2 regions of the Pseudoalteromonas sp. ECSMB14103 genome follow, and region 1 is predicted to be linked to the other one. Evidence: predicted binding sites of a transcription regulator. Region 1 holds the regulator's gene; the other holds the start of a gene.
The links. The regulator sigma-54, encoded in region 1, starts transcription at its own class of promoters, with help from an activator protein. The targets are predictions, from matches to a motif close to GTTGGCACGNNNNTNGNNT.
Positions count from the first base shown of each region.

Region 2: the regulator sigma-54 is predicted to act here: its motif matches at 2,538-2,556, upstream of RF53_RS17265 (TorF family putative porin).

Region 1 is NZ_JWGY01000001.1:246,910-252,504, forward strand. Features, by position in the region: gene mgtE (magnesium transporter) at 1-110, opposite strand, end outside; gene RF53_RS01080 (HPr family phosphocarrier protein) at 219-491, opposite strand; gene rapZ (RNase adapter RapZ) at 535-1,380, opposite strand; gene ptsN (PTS IIA-like nitrogen regulatory protein PtsN) at 1,400-1,852, opposite strand; gene hpf (ribosome hibernation promoting factor) at 1,857-2,144, opposite strand; gene RF53_RS01100 (RNA polymerase factor sigma-54) at 2,171-3,670, opposite strand; gene lptB (LPS export ABC transporter ATP-binding protein) at 3,740-4,465, opposite strand; gene lptA (lipopolysaccharide transport periplasmic protein LptA) at 4,462-4,998, opposite strand; gene lptC (LPS export ABC transporter periplasmic protein LptC) at 4,988-5,542, opposite strand; gene kdsC (3-deoxy-manno-octulosonate-8-phosphatase KdsC) at 5,539-5,595, opposite strand, start outside.
Region 2 is NZ_JWGY01000013.1:101,798-107,392, forward strand. Features, by position in the region: gene RF53_RS17255 (efflux RND transporter periplasmic adaptor subunit) at 1-457, opposite strand, end outside; gene RF53_RS17260 (YIP1 family protein) at 513-1,226, opposite strand; gene RF53_RS17265 (TorF family putative porin) at 1,748-2,434, opposite strand; gene RF53_RS17270 (hypothetical protein) at 2,717-3,880, opposite strand; gene RF53_RS17275 (helix-turn-helix transcriptional regulator) at 4,020-4,220, opposite strand; gene RF53_RS17280 (hypothetical protein) at 4,229-4,654, opposite strand; gene RF53_RS17285 (AsmA family protein) at 4,832-5,595, shown strand, end outside.

The DNA.
Region 1 (5,595 bases):
GCTGTTTTTGCGAGCATGCGCCTAACTTGAACAAACTGACCACTATTAAGTGACTTGGTCACTTGTTTTAGTTGTTGTAGTGGGTAGTCTTGTTCAAAAGCTTCGGGCATTGGCGTCCTTTATTTATACTGTAACTGTTACCTAATGGGTGGGGGAGTACGACCTAGCAGCCAGTTATTTTGATTATAGTTATTTTATTTAAATGTTAAAAATTAACGTTACTCTTGTTCGTTAAATCGTTGCGAAATAAGTTCTCCAATTGCATTTAAAGCTTGCTCTGCATCAGGCCCTTCACATACCACTTTAACTTCTTTACCTTGGCTACTTTCAAGTAGCATCAGTGCTAATACACTGTCACCAGCAGCTTCTTTATCATCTTGAAACAAGGTGATTGAAGCATCAAATTTTACAGCGAGTTGGGCTAATACAGTCGCGGCTCTGGCATGCAGTCCTAATTTATTTTGTATTAAAAAAGTGTCTTCTATACGCATACATTACTCTATCAAAGCTGAACAGGTTATTAGTTTTGTAAAATTACTTTTCTTGTTCTCTGTGACGTATTTTTACATTGGGATGCGTAACTGCAAAGCTTTCGCCAATTGTTTGCGCTAAATATACAGAGCGATGTTGCCCGCCAGTACAGCCAATCGCAATAGTTAAATAGCTTCTGTTATTTCGCTCTAGGTGTGGTAGCCATGTTTGTACAAAGGTTTGTATTTGCCATGTAAATTTTTGAACTATGCTGTGGCTAGCCAAATAATCTTTTACTGGTTGGTCTAGGCCATTGAGTGGTTTTAGTTCAGGCTCCCAGTGCGGGTTAGGTAAAAAACGTGCATCAAATACGTAATCTGCCTCTTTAGGAATGCCATGTTTAAAACCAAATGATTCAAATGTAACAATCAGCTGCTTATCTTTTTTACCTAATATTTTTTCGCGAATTGATTCAGCAAGTTGATGAACGCTTAGCTCACTGGTATCGATCATGTAATCGGCGCGCGTAATTAGCACATCGAGAAGTTCTTTTTCTTTTTTTATGGCTAAATCAAGCGGAAGTGAATCTATTGATAAAGGGTGTAAGCGTCTGGTTTCAGAAAAGCGCTTAATAAGGGTTTGATCTTCACTGTCTAAGTAGAACAGCGTTGGTTTTGTAAAACCCGGTAAGTATTCGATGATGTGATTAAATTCATCTTGCTCTTTTGGTAAATTTCGCACATCTATACTAACGGCAATTTTATCGTAGTTATCAGAAACGCTTCTAATTAAAGAAGGTAATAAATTTACTGGAATGTTATCTACGCAATAATAACCTAGATCTTCAACAACGCGCAAAGCAACCGACTTACCAGAACCAGAACGGCCACTTATGATAATCAACTCCATTAATCACCCTTTAAATTTGTTACGATTGGTCAACAATAATTTGATACAACTCAGCATCCGATTTAGCACAGCGAAGCTGCTTACAAAATTCTTTATTTTTTAGTTTATCAGCTATCGTTGCTAGCGTCTTTAAATGCTGTTGGTTATCGCCTTCAGGTACGATGAGTGCAACAAAAATATCAACAGGGCGGTTGTCTATAGCATCAAAATTAATCGGTGTTTCACTTACTAACACCAATGCTAAAGGTTCTTGTGCGCCGCTCATTCGGCCATGTGGAATAGCAATACCTCTGCCTATCCCTGTGCTGCCTAGCTTTTCGCGGGTTAATAAAGCGCCCAAAATATCCTGTTGAGATAAATACGGAAATTTATCGTGAGCCAGCTCGCTAATAAACTCTAAAATTCTTTTTTTACTATTAAAAAGGACCGCAGCTTTACTGCAGTCCTGGCATATAAGTGAACTTAATTTCATCATATTAGTGTCGAGCAAGCTTCTCTTTGTGTTTAATTACTTGACGGTCAAGCTTGTCAATCAATGAATCAATAGCTGCATACATATCTTGATGTTCAGTGGATGCGAATAATTCAGCACCACTTACATGAATAGTTGCTTCTGCTTTTTGATTTAGTTTTTCTATATCAAGAATGACATGAACATTATTAATATGATCAGAGTGCCTTTCTAGCTTCGCAAATTTGGTATTTATATAGTCTCTTAATGAATCAGTTAGTTCTACATGACGACCAGTTAAATTTAGTTGCATAAGCATTACCCTCTTTGTTTAGCGTCTTAGATCAGGCTCTTTCGCTGATTTGACGGTGGAATAGCCAGAGATTCGCGATATTTTGCGATTGTACGTCTCGCTACTTTAATTCCTTGCTCAGCCAATATATCCGCAATTTTGCTATCACTCAATGGTTTTGCTGAGTTTTCTGCTGCGATTAATTTTTTAATAAGTGCACGTATTGCCGTAGATGAACATTCTCCACCATTTTCGGTACTTACGTGGCTTGAGAAAAAGTATTTAAGCTCAAATATTCCACGCGGTGTGTGCATATACTTTTGCGTAGTTACGCGCGAAATTGTTGATTCGTGCATTTCTACCATTTCGGCAACATCATTTAAAACCATCGGTTTCATGGCTTCTGGGCCGTGTTCAAAAAAGCCCTGTTGTTGTTTAACAATACAGTTAGTTACTTTTAAAAGTGTATCATTTCTACTTTCTAAGCTTTTTATAAACCATTTAGCTTCTTGTAAATGTGAGCGAATAAATTGACTGTCGCCGCTTGATTTAACTGTACGCGACATCGCTGCATATTGGCTGTTTACACGAATTTTTGGCATGCTGTCTGGGTTTAACTCTACAATCCAGCGGCCTTTAATTTTTTTAACTGACACATCAGGTATTACATACTCAGACTCTTCTCGTACTATTGTGTCTGCAGGCTTAGGGTTGAGCGTATGAATAAGTGTCATTACTTCTTTAAGCTCATCTTCTTTGAGCTTCGTTTTTTTCATTAATGTACGGTAGTCACGAGCAGCTAACAAATCAATGTGCTCGGTTAAAATCATTTTTGTTTCATCAATAAAAGGCGTGCCTTTATCAAATTGATTTAACTGAATACACAAACACTCTTGTAAGCTACGTGCCGCAATACCCACTGGGTCAAATAGCTGAATGCGCTTTAATACCGCTTCTATTTCGTCAAGTTCAACCTCAACGTCATCATCGTTATCTTGATTAAAGCTCTCTAAAATCTCTTCGCAACTGAGTGTCAGTATGCCTGAATCATCCACCGCTTCTACAATAGCAATAGCAATGGCTTCATCTGTAGGGCTAAATGGCGTTAATTGTAATTGCCACATTAAGTATTCGTGAAGCGTTTCAGTTGATGCGCCCTGATATATAGACTCATCTTCAGGCATTGGTCCTGAAGATGATGCAGGGGCTGCACTCATGTACTCATCCCAGCTAACGTCCATTGCCATGTCGTCACTTACAGTATCTTTAGCAAGCGCTTCACCACTGTCTTGTTCATACTCGCTAGGGGCTTCATCTGCAGATACGGTTACTGTAACTTCATCGTTATCTGCTTTTTGCTCATTTTTGCCCGCAAGATCATCGGCATAGTCTTGCTCCTCAACCTCAAGTAATGGGTTGCTGTCGAGCGCTTCTTGTATTTCTTGCTGAAGATCCAATGTGCTTAATTGCAGCAAGCGAATAGCTTGTTGCAACTGAGGTGTCATTGTAAGTTGCTGGCCCATGCGCAGCTGTAGTGATTGCCTCATGTATCTCTAACAATCCTTTTAAGTTGTTATAGTTAATACTAGCAGATGCTTATAAATAAGGCGTAAATGTTACAGCCTAAATTGCTCGCCTAAATATACATCGCGTACAGTTTTATCATTTAATACGTGTTCAGGGGTACCAGAAGCAATCAGTTCCCCATGAGAAACAATGTAGGCTTTTTCGCAAACATCAAGGGTTTCTCTTACATTGTGGTCTGTTATTAATACGCCAATCCCACGGTTTTTCAGGTGTTCAATAATTTTTTTAATATCTAATACTGAGATAGGGTCAACACCGGCAAATGGTTCGTCTAGCAAAATAAACTTTGGATCTGCGGCTAAAGCACGTGCAATCTCTACTCGGCGACGTTCTCCGCCCGATAATGCCATACCTTTGCTATCGCGAATGTGTTGAATGCTAAATTCATCTAATAGATTATTCAATGTATCTTCTCTGGCTTGTTTAGTGAGCTCCTTTCGAGTTTCTAAAATAGCCATTAAGTTTTGATACACTGTTAATTTTCTGAATATAGACGACTCTTGTGGTAAGTAGCCTATGCCTAATCTAGCACGACTGTGCATAGGTAAAAGCGTAATATCGTTATCATCGATAGATATTTTGCCTTTGTCGCTAGGGACTAAGCCTACAATCATGTAAAAGGTTGTTGTTTTACCTGCGCCGTTTGGCCCAAGCAAGCCTACAATACTGCCAGCTTTAACTTCTAAGCCCACATTTTTTACAACTTCACGGCCTTTGTAGCTTTTGGCTAGTAGCTCTGCTTTTAATGTACTCATGGTTGGCCTTTGTCATTTTTTTTAGGCTCCACAGGCACTAAGATAGTGTGTACACGGTCAGTTGAGCTTTCATCTTTTTCGGCGCTAATAAGCTGCTGTTCTATATCGTAGGTAATGCTTTTAGCATTCATTTTTTGCCCAGCTTGAGATATCTCTGCATCTCCAATTAATGTTAAAAAACGCGTTGAAACATCGTATCTAACTTCATTAGCGCTGGCGCGCATTATTGTGCCGTCGGCTTGTTTTTCTTCAAAATAAGCAGGCTTACCTGTAGCTATTAACAATTGCTTGTTGTCGCCTAGCTCATCGCGCTTGTGAACCTCAAGGCGGTCTGCGGTAATTTTTCTGTCGCCATGAATAATTTCAACATTTTTTTCGAAGATACCTACGTTTTCTTTTAGTTGACCCTCTTGTTTATCCGCACTAATCGAAATTTGATTTGCAGAAATTGGCGCTGTTGGTTCAGCGGCATTAGTACCTAATGCAAGTAAAAATGTTGGAATAATAAAGAGTGTTGATAGTTTATTGGTCATAATAAATAGTTCGCGTATGGTTAATTAATTTTATCACTTCGGTTTTTAAATCGGCTTCTAAGCCTTTACCGGTGATTTTTAAATTGGGCCCTGTAACAATGACAGGCTGCTCTGATTGCATCGTTAGTAATTTTATATCTACCTGAATGTTATCAGCATTAATTTTATCTATCATTGCGTTATCAGTTAAATTACTAGCAACAACGTTACCTTCTAATATTAATTGTCTGCCTTCGTACAATGTTGCTTCATTAGCGTTAATTCGCCATGTTTGCTTGTTGTTGTATAGCGTAAAAATAGGTTTATCAAAAAAGGTAAACCCTAATTCTTGATATAGCTCCATTCGCGCTGCCGTTACTTTATGGCTGATTTTCCCATTTTCGTCATACGCTGTTTGTTTTAGCTCTATGGCTGTGTAATCTGGCTTTGCAATTATGTCTGCTTCGGTTTGTTGTGGTAAATTTACTTGTGTAAAATAAGGGTACCAAAGCCAAACCATACAGCTGATGAATAAAACGCTTAATATTATGCGCGCTGCATTCATGAACTAGTCCCTTTTGTGGTCAAAGGTTTGTTATTTTCAAGCATTAGCAGGTC
Region 2 (5,595 bases), on a different contig from region 1:
TTGCTAGATCGCGAGCACTTTCGATATTTTCAAAGCTTTCTTGATTTCCTAATCCAACATCGTATAGCTCTTTTTGCCTTTTTAATTGGCGCTCTAAATTAGCAAGGCGAGTTTGGCTATGTTTTATTTCAATTTCGGTAGCGCGTAGAACGGCTTGGTTTCGGTTTACTTCTGATTCGAAGGCCGTTGTATCAAGGCGCATTAAAATATCCCCTTGCTTAACGCTTTGCCCTTCTTCTACAAATACCTTATTGACACGACCAGTTACCTCAGAGCGCAATTGCACTTGGGTATTAAAAACTAGATTGCCCGACGCCATGATTGAATCAGCAATATTCCCTTGCTCAACCTGCGCAATATTCACTTGGGCTTGCTTTTTATCACCGGTCACCTGCTTAGAGACGATTAGGCCTACAAAAGCGACTATAGCTATCGTTATTATTATTGCTTTTTTCATATATACATCTGTCCGTGAATAAGTAGCGCAGAGGTAAAATACCTCTGCTTATTAATTACATTGCAGCAATAATTGCCCAAATACCAAAAATAACAAGTGTTGGAAGCGCCGAGAAAAGTAACGCTTTATTTGTTGAAAAATTTGTCCAACATTTTAAGCCAACCATTCCTAGTCCAATCCCCCAAAGACTACTTAGCTTTAATGATTCTAGTAATGTATAAAATGCGCTACTAGGTTCTAACCCAACAACAAGCTGATTAATTGAATCAAAGTTAAATACTGCTGTTTGAGATATTTGATCGGTACTTGCACTAAGTACAAGCGCTATCGTACCTAAACTCAGAACAATATTTGGCATTATTGTCCAAATAGTAAAACCATACCAAGCACCATAGCTGTGCTCTGACTCTGGGTCTAATTTAGCAATGAGCATATAATACACAGCCATTATCGCGGCTATGATTGCAGTACCTAATACGATTGATATCATGCTAACCCATACTTGTATTCCGGCGTTTTGTTCAATGCTTTGGCGAATCATTTTTTGCTCGCCAATTGTTGCATCAACACTTGCAGCTGCAAATTGCTCGTTAATCAAAAACTGCATATCAACGGTAGAATAAAAAATATAAATACTCGCCATTGAAACTAAAGAGATTGCTATAAAAGCAAGCCATGACCAACCTTTGGCGTGCTCAACACCATTGAAAGCTTTGCTTGGGCTAATGTAAATATCGAGTAGGGCGCTAAATGCGTTAGGTGATTTCATTATTATTCCTTAATAACCTATATGTGATTTGGTAAACACTTGATACCAATGGATAGATTAATAATATAGGAAAAAGTATGTACTAATTTTATTCAATTGTAACCGATTGTTAACAAGGGTGGGCATTATAAAAGTAATTAATAAAAGACGTATTGTTAAGCTCTATAGTTGCGAAGTGGTTTTAATATGATTGAGCCATAAGGAGTGGAGCTTAATAATCACGTTGTTATGGCTGTATCTAATGCAAATACAGCCATTTATTTAATTAGCTATCAGATAAACTAAGACCGCTAGGGTTATCTGTTGCGATATACAATGCTTTTAGTTTTTTATCACCACTTTCGGTTTCATTTTTACTGTCCTTAATAATCAAAAGGCTAAGCTTTGAAAAGTCCAATTTAACCTAATATAGTAAGAACCTGCCTTCCAGTTATACAATCATGAATACTTAAACAAATTTGCTTAAGTATAAAAAAAAGGGCCAAATGGCCCTTCAGTTGCAGCAAGTAACACATGTTTGTTTATAGGCTGAAGTCTACAGCGTAAGCAACGTAAACTTTTACATCTGACTCGTCCATATCAGTGTCTGATACGCCAAATGTGAATCCATCCTTTGATACAGACACACCGTAATCAATAATGTCTTCGTCACCAATAAAATCGCCAGAATAATGACCTATGTGTAAAGCCATTTCTGTACCATTGCTGCCTACGGCAAAGCCGTAATCAGCTGTCAAATAAAGTGAGTCGCCAAAGTCTGTACCGTCGCCACTTGCAGCAGAAGTAGCAAGCACTGATGCACCAAAGGTAAAGCCTTCAACACTGATGCTACCGTAAATTTCTGAAAAATCAGCATCTGCGCTTGATGCCGCGTCTGGGTAAGCATAATAAATGTAACCTACATCGTAGCTAACACCTTCGCTAATATCGCCACCAAAGCCTGCGTAAAAATCTAGCTCGTAGGTCATTTCGTCAGCCCAAGATGCATTAGATACCCATGTACCAGCATAAAACCCAGATTCGTCAGCGTAATCAATACCACCAGAAATAGCAGCGTCGCCGCCAGTTTGTTCTTGTCCACGCCATAAGTAATTTGAGGTAGCTGCTACATTCGCAGATACTTCAGCATTTACTGCTGTTGATGTAAGTGACGTTGCAGCCATTAATGCCACGGCGCTAAAAGCGATTGTTTTTTTTAGTTTTAACATGTTCCATTTCCCGTTATATGATTTTTTGCATAGGAAGGCTTTTTATTATGAAGTACCGTAGCCTTTTGATTTATGCGTTTTTATTGTTTAACTGAGAATAGAATTGCACTGTGTGTGCCAGCTTGATTTATTTTGTTTAAGATTTAAGTTTTATTATTTATTAACAATGGCTTGCGTTTGGGGTGGGTGGTTTAGATTATGAGGAAGAAATATTCTATCGCACATCGCTGGTGCATAAAATAATCAAGCTGCACCATGAAAGTACAGCTTGTTTAGAATTATTTAGCCAAATATGGTGCGCATTAGACTAATTGTTTCGTTTACACTGCGACCTTTTTGAACTTCGCTGATTATTGAGTCGCGTTTGCTACGAATATGCTCAGGAATATCATCGGCAGCCAAAGCGCGGTCAACTAAAATTTCAGCAGACTCTTTACCTCTGCGTTGTGTTTTACCCGTTTTAGTGGTGCTACGCTTTGGTTTATTAAGTAATTTAATATAGTTAGAGCTATCTGGTGTTTTGTTATCCGCGTAGTAAAAGAAGCACGGAATAAGCGCTTTAATTGACACTAATTGCTCTTCTAGTTCATTTGAAGCATTTGCCATTTTGTACCATGACATAGCTTGAATGCCTTTTACAATATCTTGCCAGTAACGCTCAAAATCACTATTTTTGAGTTTAGTAACCGCAAGCGCTGAGCATAACGCGTCTAAACGGCTATTTGTAATTGGCGTAAAAATATCAGGGCGACGCATTGCAAGTAGTCTTGTTGCCGGAGCAAGTGTTGGCTTTTCACTGCTATCAGTAAATATTTTGCTATAAGCAGCTACAAACTGTTGGTACTCGTAATGGGTAATGTCACCTTCAAGAGGAATATTAGCCAGTGCTTCATCAAACGCACCCGGTAAATCACCAATGAGTTGGTGGAAAACTTTAGCACTCTTAGTTGATGCAAACCACTCAACATCAAAATCGTAAGTGCTTGGATCAAGTGAAGCCATATGCTTGCCAGTAAAAGCAAGAAGGTCTTCAGGGATCATGTCTTTTAATGATTGCTCACGAATACTTTTTACGTAACTTGCTAAACGAAGTTGTTCATCAAGTGCAATAACATCTTTGTGTTGCTCTATAAATACACTTACCACAGGCCAAGGGGCTACACGAAGCGTTTTAACTTGTAAAAAGCTGATAGCCGAAATAAGCTGATCATGCAGTTTTTTAAGAACAGGTAGCTGTTGCGGCTCAAGTAAATCGTAGTTAATACGGTCTCTGCTTGCGTTTAATAGCTCGTAACACCAAGGTAAAAAATCATCAGGATGGTTTTCTACTTTCACGGCCATAAGGTTAAGGCTTAATTCTGAAGATTGTTTCAGAATGTTCTGATAGATTTGATTTTCTTGCTCGCCTAGTGTCATTTTTGACGGTGAAATTAGCAGTTTTTTCATGCCTTGTAGATACTCCGGATTTATATATATGTATTAGCATTGTTTATTTTAGCTCAAATACACTAATAACAACAGCGCTGTCCTGCGCGCTGCATTATTATGGTGTTTAAAATCGGGGGTAATCTAACCAGCTCGGTTATTAATCAGTCTCTTCTAATATAAAGAGGCTTTCAACTGATGCGTGAAAATGAGCTGCGATTTTAAGGGCTATAATGACCGATGGCGTAAATCGATTTGTTTCTACAGTGCTTATTGTTTTACGCGATACGCTTATAGCATCGGCAAGTTCTTGCTGCGAAAGCCCTGCCTCTTTACGAAATTTTGCTATGTTATTTTGCACTTTGACTCCTAATCACGGCTCTGCCAAAGTAATGAAGCACCATATACCAAAAGCATGATACTGAGATAAAGTATTGCCATAGTTGCATGCGAAACCTCGCTAGGTATTTCATCGCTTTTATAAAAAACGGCGATAAGGCAAAATCCAAATGCAAAACTTGTATGTTTATAGGCATTAATGTCAATGTTGTTTAGAAACTCATCTTTATATGCATATTTAAAATACATTTTTAATGGGAAGTCTGCTTTAATCATAAAAATAGCAGTTACAACCATATAAAATAAAACGCTCATTCCAACAACTATCATCTCTTCTATATTATGGTTAGTTAGTGAGTAAACACTGAGAAGTAAACAAACTACGCCAGCGCTTATACAAAACCATATATTTTGTCTCATAAATTGTTCTTCTGTTTTAATATCTTGTTGTTTCATAGTATTCATCCTGTAATAGTATTTGATTTCTTGTAACCTAAAGGTATCAAAATGTTTCAGGAACGATTCATATGAAATAAGTAAACTGCTTTTATGAGCTTTTTTTATCTACAGCAATGCTTTTAGGCTTAACACTCGCTATGATAAAAACATAATTTGACCGCTTAAAGGACGAACATGAAAACCTTACTCAAAATTTTTGGTGTAATACTCTTACTCTGTATTGCTTTAATTGTGGCAGCGCCTTTTTTAATTCCTACCGATACCATTTTTAATAAAGTATCAGAGGAAGTTCAAAAAACGACGGGAAGAACGCTAACAATTAATGGTGACAAAACGCTTAGTGTGTTTCCTGCACTAAAGTTAGAGTTGAATGATGTCCACTTTGCTAATATGCAAACAGGTTCGCGAGCTGATATGGCAAGTATGCAGCAGCTGGCAGTACATATACCTTGGTTCTCGTTATTTGGCGGTGAGTTTAAGCTTGATAAGTTTGTTATTAACGAACCAGATATTTTATTAGAGACAGATAAAAATGGTAAAGCTAACTGGCAGTTGTTTGATGCTGTAGCAGATCAACCTACAGAGCAAACTGAGCCTGGTGAGGCAATTAAGCTGCCTGCTAGCTTTGATATTGAGCTGGGTGAGGTCGCTATTTATGGCGGTACATTTACATATCTAGATGGTCAAACGGGCGCCAAGCAGAAAATTAGCGATTTAGAGCTGGCTATTTTACTTCCTTCATTACGTAAAACCCTTGAAGTTAAAGGGGGGATTACCTATATGCAGGAGCGATTTGAACTAGATGTAAAACTCGATACTCCTGCCAAAGCGATTGAAGGTCAGGCTTTTAATGTATCGCAAAATTTAGATTCGCGCTTGGTTGAATTGACATTTAATGGCTCAATCGCAAAACAAGGGCAAGACATAAAAGGTCAATT